One region of the Blautia marasmi genome, then DNA from elsewhere that is predicted to be linked to it. Evidence: a T-box and tRNA genes for the amino acid it is inferred to sense, from the RefSeq annotation. Region 1 holds a T-box; the other regions hold tRNA genes.
What was found. A T-box is a leader RNA that pairs with one kind of tRNA and senses whether it is charged. The one in region 1 lies ahead of leuS (leucine--tRNA ligase), so its partner is inferred to be a tRNA-Leu.
Positions count from the first base shown of each region.

Region 2: it encodes a tRNA-Leu, which carries the amino acid that the T-box ahead of leuS (leucine--tRNA ligase) is inferred to sense. The anticodon was not compared.
Region 3: it encodes a tRNA-Leu, which carries the amino acid that the T-box ahead of leuS (leucine--tRNA ligase) is inferred to sense. The anticodon was not compared.

Region 1 is NZ_OIWX01000001.1:5,225,499-5,227,770, reverse strand. It holds gene leuS (leucine--tRNA ligase) at 1-982, opposite strand, end outside; T-box leader at 1,074-1,304, opposite strand; gene C6P39_RS22850 (hypothetical protein) at 1,558-2,272, opposite strand, start outside.
Region 2 is NZ_OIWX01000001.1:258,644-260,915, reverse strand. It holds gene C6P39_RS01115 (GBS Bsp-like repeat-containing protein) at 1-792, shown strand, start outside; tRNA gene C6P39_RS01110 (tRNA-Leu) at 907-990, opposite strand; tRNA gene C6P39_RS01105 (tRNA-Leu) at 1,161-1,244, opposite strand; gene C6P39_RS01100 (carbamoyl phosphate synthase small subunit) at 1,708-2,272, shown strand, end outside.
Region 3 is NZ_OIWX01000001.1:4,284,073-4,286,344, forward strand. It holds gene C6P39_RS18545 (sensor histidine kinase) at 1-161, opposite strand, end outside; gene C6P39_RS18550 (LytR/AlgR family response regulator transcription factor) at 158-877, opposite strand; tRNA gene C6P39_RS18555 (tRNA-Leu) at 1,077-1,158, shown strand; gene C6P39_RS18560 (hypothetical protein) at 1,215-1,604, opposite strand; gene C6P39_RS18565 (uroporphyrinogen decarboxylase family protein) at 1,696-2,272, opposite strand, start outside.

The DNA.
Region 1 (2,272 bases):
CCGCCAGTACATAATCTGACAGCCAGATGGGAACTTTTGCTCCGTTTAACGGATTGATTGCATAGGTTCCTGTGAACACACCTGTTTTCTCCTTATCCTGGAGACGGTCCACATTGGACTTCATAGAAGCATCATAGATGTATTTTTCCACAGCCTCCTTGGTTTCCGGTGTTGCAAGAGAGGCAGCCAGTTTGTGCTCCGGTGCTAATACCATGAATGTAGCGCCGTGGAGCGTATCCGGTCTTGTGGTATATACTGTGATCTTCTCATCGCTTCCTTCTACAGGGAAGTCCACCTCTGCACCGTAGGATTTTCCGATCCAGTCGGACTGCATCTTTTTCACCTTTTCCGGCCAGTCCAGTTTGTCCAGGTCGCTTAAAAGACGGTCTGCGTATTTTGTGATACGCAGCATCCACTGGCGAAGGTTCTTTTTCGTCACCGTGGAACCGCAGCGCTCACAGCATCCGTTAACGACCTCCTCATTGGCAAGGCCTGTCTTACAGGAAGGGCACCAGTTGATGGGGAATTCCTTCTCATACGCAAGGCCTTCTTTGAACATTTTTACAAAAATCCACTGGGTCCATTTATAGAAGCCCGGGTCTGTGGTGTTGACTTCCCTGTCCCAGTCATAAATAGCAGCAATATCATTGATCTGCTTTTTAATGTTTGCCACATTCTGCGCTGTGGATTTTGCAGGATGAACGCCCATCTTGATGGCGTAATTCTCAGCCGGAAGGCCGAACGCATCCCATCCCATTGGGTGGATCAGATAATAACCCTGCATCATTTTATAACGGCTCCACACATCAGAGATAACATAACCTCTCCAGTGTCCTACGTGAAGTCCGTTTCCTGACGGATACGGGAACATATCCAGACAGTAGTATTTTGGCTTCTGGCCGTCATCTGTGTTCACCGGCTTCTCTTCCCAGTTTTTTTTCCATTTCTGTTCAATCGCCTTATGATTATAAGGTACTGCCATAATTTTTATTCCTCCTGATTTTCATTTTTCATGCCTGTTCGGGCAGCTATCATTTATGCCGAAGCATAGAAAAAGCCCTTTAGTCACTATACTTAGAGACGAAAGGGCTTATTTTTCCGTGGTACCACTCTAATTCATCCGTAATGCCGGATGCACTCATTCCGGTTCTGTAACGGGAACTCCCGCCCGCACTTACCTGCTCGTCGGCTATCAGTACGGGAACTCCGAGGCCAGTTCAAAAGCTTCTCTATACTGCCTTGCACCGTCCGGCAGCTCTCTGGAATAAAGAATACTCTCTACTACTCCTCATCACAGTCTCTTCCATATTGGCTATTCAATAAACTATCTGTTATTCTACCGATATCGTCAGATTTTGTCAAGACTCTATGGCGTATCTTTCCAAAAAATCCTGTTTATGACTGTGAAATACAGTTTTTATTCGTAACTATAGCAGGTCTGCGCATTCACTGCGCTGACCGTAAGAACGTGTACCATGGCCAAGCAAAAATCCCATCGCCAAAGGCGATTCTGCATGGATTTTTGCCTGTAACTGTGAGGGTGCGGAACAGTTACTTTTATTCTTCCAAAGAAAGCACCGTACACACAGGCTCCCCTTCCGTATACTCAATGGTAAGGGAATCTCCCACATCATACTTCACAATCTCCGGGTACTCGGTCACCGGCAGATCAAATACCAGATCTTTGCTCTCCAGCACCACATAGAAATGGGAGTTTCCGTCAATGACTGCCTGGGCCACACGCTTGATCTTGCCGGATACTTTCTGTGCCGTAAGCTCTCCGCCGTCGGAGGCGAGGCCGTTGGCTGACAATAGCTTCACATAAGCCTTCTCACATTCAGCCACTGTATCCCCGATGGCCACATTCTGGTACTTCTGGATATTGACCATAGCATATTTTTTTACCAGGCCCGCGCCGTCTTTTAAGGCCATAAAATAGGTTGGCTCTCCGGAGATATTCAGAAGCAGGGGGAATGCTGCCGTGTATTTTAAGTTCTGTACCTGCCCTTCCGCGGATTCCATGGCGGAATACTCCTCCGCACCGGCACAGGAATAATACCGGGTCTCCATGGTACGCTGGTTCATCAGCACAAATCCCACATTGGAACGGTCGCCGCTGACTGAAGTAATGCCGGTGTATACCCACACATCATCCTCCAGCGCCAGGTAATTATACCCGTCTGTTGTCTTGAGACATCCCTTCTGTCCAAGAATGCTGTTGAAAAATCCGTTTTTCAGCATTCCGTGATAATTGTAGAGCTGGATCAAAAGG
Region 2 (2,272 bases), 5.0 Mb from region 1:
GAGGATTTTCAGGATGACCAGTATGCCAACGTTATTGCTTGTTCCAGTAAGAGAGTAGCTGAGTTCGTGCAGTGGGTTCAGAAGCAGGATTTTTATGATAATACAACAATCGTTATTTCAGGAGATCATCCTACAATGGATAGTGATTTTTGCGAGGACGTAGATGAGGATTATCAGCGTAAAGTATATACAACATACATAAACTCAGCTGCAAGTGCGAAAAATAATGTTTACAGAGATTACTCTACATTTGATAATTTCCCCACTACCCTGGCAAGTTTGGGAGTGAAAATTGAGGGAAACAGGTTGGGATTAGGTACAAACCTTTTTTCATCGGAGGCAACACTTCTGGAAAAGTTTGACAAGGCAACCGTTGATAATGAGCTGGATAAGAAATCAGAGCTGATGGAAAAACTTACAGAAGATATCGTTGTTCCTCAGGAGAGTGAGGAGATCGGGCCGGAAGTGGAGGAGGATATACCTGAGAGTGCCGAGATTGAGATCACAGTGACACCATATGATTTCAAAACAGGAAAGTATGATGTACTGGTGCAGAACCTTCCCCCTGCAGAAGATAGCCGGGCTGTAAGGTGTGCTGTCTGGGCGGAAGAGGACCAGAGTGATTTAAAATGGTATGAGGCAGAATTACAGGATGACGGAACCTATATGATAAAAGTATGGGCAGCAGATTTTGCATATAAGGTATCTGAATATAATATTCATGTATATGTGGTAAATGGCAGTGGTGATTCTGAATTACTGGGGTCTGCCGCCGGTGCTATAACGAGGTAGCAAATGATGAATTAAAAAATCCCTGTTTATAAACATGGTGTGTTTATAAACAGGGATTTAAGATTTTATTTCAATATATAAAAAGTGCCAGTTGATTTTTAAACAAAAAAAGGATGCAGGAGATGGGACTTGAACCCACACGATATTGCTACCACAGGCACCTGAAGCCTGCGCGTCTGCCAATTCCGCCACTCCTGCATCTTCTATTAAGTTCGTGTTCTCTCGAACACAAGTGATATATTACACGATTCGGACAAGAAAGTCAATACCTTTTTTGAAAAAATTAAAAACTCCTGATCACAAAAGGCCGCCGGCCCGTATCAACTGCAGCCATCGCTATAAATCACCGTTAAAAAATAAAAAAAGGATGCAGGAGATGGGACTTGAACCCACACGATATTGCTACCACAGGCACCTGAAGCCTGCGCGTCTGCCAATTCCGCCACTCCTGCATCTTCTATTAAGTTCGTGCTCTCTCAAGCACAAGACATATATTACATGATTTTACAGGAAATGTCAACACTAATTTTCAAAGTTTTTAAAAAAATTAACGCAATTCACGTTCTCGACATTTTGTGCCTATTTTTCCTTACAAAAGAATACCATTCTATGATCCTTCCATATTAAAAAATGACAAAAACCCTCCGTCATAAAATCATCCCATATTTCCGTCATAATAAGGAAATGCTAACTACATAATCTACATTCTCATCCCCAAATATTAAAACATTCCATCATACGGGATCCAAACAGCCGGATATTTCAAAAGCTTCTAAATCCCGGCTGTGAAAAAACCGCGAAAAAACAAGAAAAAAAGGTTGAAAAACACTACATGTTGTGATACACTTTTTACAATTTGGGGAAAATTTGGGGAACCATTAACAGTGCGCTATAGAAAGGAAGACAGGTGAAAGCATGAAAGCATTTTTAATACTGGAAGACGGCACCGTCTTTACCGGGACCAGCATAGGGTCGAAGAAAGAAATTATCAGTGAAATCGTCTTTAACACCTCGATGACAGGTTATCTTGAAGTTCTTACAGACCCTTCTTACGCCGGACAGGCAGTCTGCATGACATATCCTTTGATCGGTAATTATGGCATTTGCCATGAGGACCAGGAATCTTTAAGACCATGGCCGGACGGCTATATTGTCAGGGAAATATCCCGTATTCCAAGCAACTTCCGCTGTGAAGATACCATACAGAATTTCCTGAAAAGATATGACATTCCCGGAATCGCGGGGATTGATACCAGAGCCCTTACTAAAATCCTGAGGGAAAAGGGCACCATGAACGGCATGATCACCACCAATGCAGATTATAAACTGGAAGAGGTTCTTCCAAAATTAAAAGAATATACCACAGGCAGAGTCGTGGAACGGGTAACATGTGAGGAGAAAAAAGTGCTGAAGGGCAGCGGACCAAAGGTGGCTCTCATGGACTTTGGTGCAAAAGACAATATTGCCCGGTCTCTGAACC
Region 3 (2,272 bases), 940 kb from region 1:
GAAACGCTGTTGTAAAAACAGAGGAGTAATGCAGCAGAAGCAGCCATGCCGCCCAAAACTGCATATTTTTTTCCGCTGCCCTTATGCCGCTTACCGGTCAGGTATACACCGAAGAAAATTTCAGTGGAGAGAATCAGGAATTCAAATAGAAAAATCATCATATATGTTTCCCCCAATAGGAATTTACAGCCATTTTTACATTCTGGAGATGAGAACGGCTGATTGGAAGGACGGTTCCGTCTTTTAAGTATAGGTTACTGTTTTTTATTTGCGTGATATGGATCAGGTTTATGATACATCCCCGTTCAATGAAGATAAATTCTTCTGCCCCTAATTCCTCATAGACGGTCAGCAGGCTTTTGCGGACCATGATAATGCCCTGGCTGGTGTGGAGCGCAGCGTTCTTGCCCTCCCGCAGAATATAGAAAATGTCACAGAAGCGCACTTTTTCCATCCGGTTGGCGGTCAGGACCGTATAGTTTTTATCATCCTCCAGCATGATGAGTTTCAAGGCATCGGTGACTGCATAAGTCAGCCGTTTTTCCAGGTCATTTTTGGGCACATACCGGAAGATAGACAGCTCAAAACTGTCAATGGCATATTTTACATGGGATGTGATGAAGATGACTTTCACATTGGGAAGCTGAGGTTTTATGGCCTGAACTATCTCCATCCCGCTGATATCCGGCATTTCAATATCTAAAAGGATCAGGTCAAAAAAACTATGGTCATCCAAAATATCACACAGCAGCATTTGACCGCTGCTGTAGGTTTGTATCTCGGCCACGGCTTTCAGATGGCTGAGACAATTTTTGAGAATGATATCGTTCTTCAGAATGGAGTCTGTGTCATCGTCGCACACAGCAATACGGATCATGAGTACCTCCCGTAGATTTATCAATAATTTGCACGGCAGGTTTTCTAAAAAATACAGCCTGCCATGTTATTTTACTATACCATACTGTTTACGAGGGAAACAACCAGAAAATAAATCTTGATTTTCTGATAAAAAAAGACAAAAACACTTGCGCGATATGAAAATATATGGTAATATTATCTTCGGTTCGTGAGAACGGGCCGCTGTGGCGGAATTGGCAGACGCACTTGACTCAAAATCAAGCGGGTAACTCCGTGCCGGTTCGAGTCCGGCCAGCGGCATTATAAAAAGCCCTCGTGATCGCTGCTTTACAGAGACAGCAATCTGAGGGCTTTTGTCATGCGGTTTTTCTTTTCAATTCTTCTATTTCTTTTTCCAGCTTCTCCACTTTTTCAGTCAGAATGTTGACTCTGATTTCTTCGAGACAGCTCTTGTCGGAAACCTTAACAGCCTGGTTTAACCTGTCAATTAAATGGCCGTGGTTCTCTGCTAATAAAGAGATATTTCTATCTGTGATATTTTCAAGATGTAATTTTACGTCAGTGATATCCTTCTGCATGCTTGCAATGTCCTTCTGCATGCTTGTGATGTCCTTCTGCATGCTTGCGATATCCTTCTGCATGCCTGTGATATCCTTCTGCATGCCGGTAATTGCATTTTGCAGCGGCTCTGTGGTATTTTGCAATAACACTGCAATAGCTTGCAAATCTTCTTTCGTCAGTGCCATGTCATCATCCCTCCTTTTCTTCATGCATTATACCACAGATCCATACTTTCCGAAACCCTAAAATTAAATTACATATGGAATACCTGTATGGCTATACAAAGATTTCTTTGCTGTAAGCTGCGATCTCTTCGCTGAGCGTTTCATATACCCCCGGGAAGGTGCTGATATCAAGTCCCTGAGAAGCACACGGAATGAAATAGAGCCTGCCGTTCTCGTCGCAGGCGCGGCGCACTTCTTTTTTGATGACATCCCTAGTCCAGCCCGGGTAGTCCACTTTGGCGCTGTCTATGCCGCCCATGAAGGAGATCTGGCCACCGTATTTTTGAATCAGTTCCGGTACATTGTTTGTTGTCATGACACCCTGCCAGATATCAATCCCCATCTGGATCATATAAGGAACCAGCGTGGCTGCATAGGAATCCGAGTGATGTACAATAAGCTCCACGCCGTTGTCCCGGTATCTCTTATAAATTTTCTTATATGCAGGAAGGAAAAACTCTTCAAACATAGCAGGGGAGATAAAGGTGGAGGTCTGTGTCCCCCAGTCATCGTGGTGGAAAAGTGCATCAGGTTTCAGATACCTGCATACCTTATCCGCGTATTCCAGTTCCCAGTCCGTGAGGTAGTCAATGAGTTCATGCATGGCTTCCGGTTCCTCGATAAAGTTC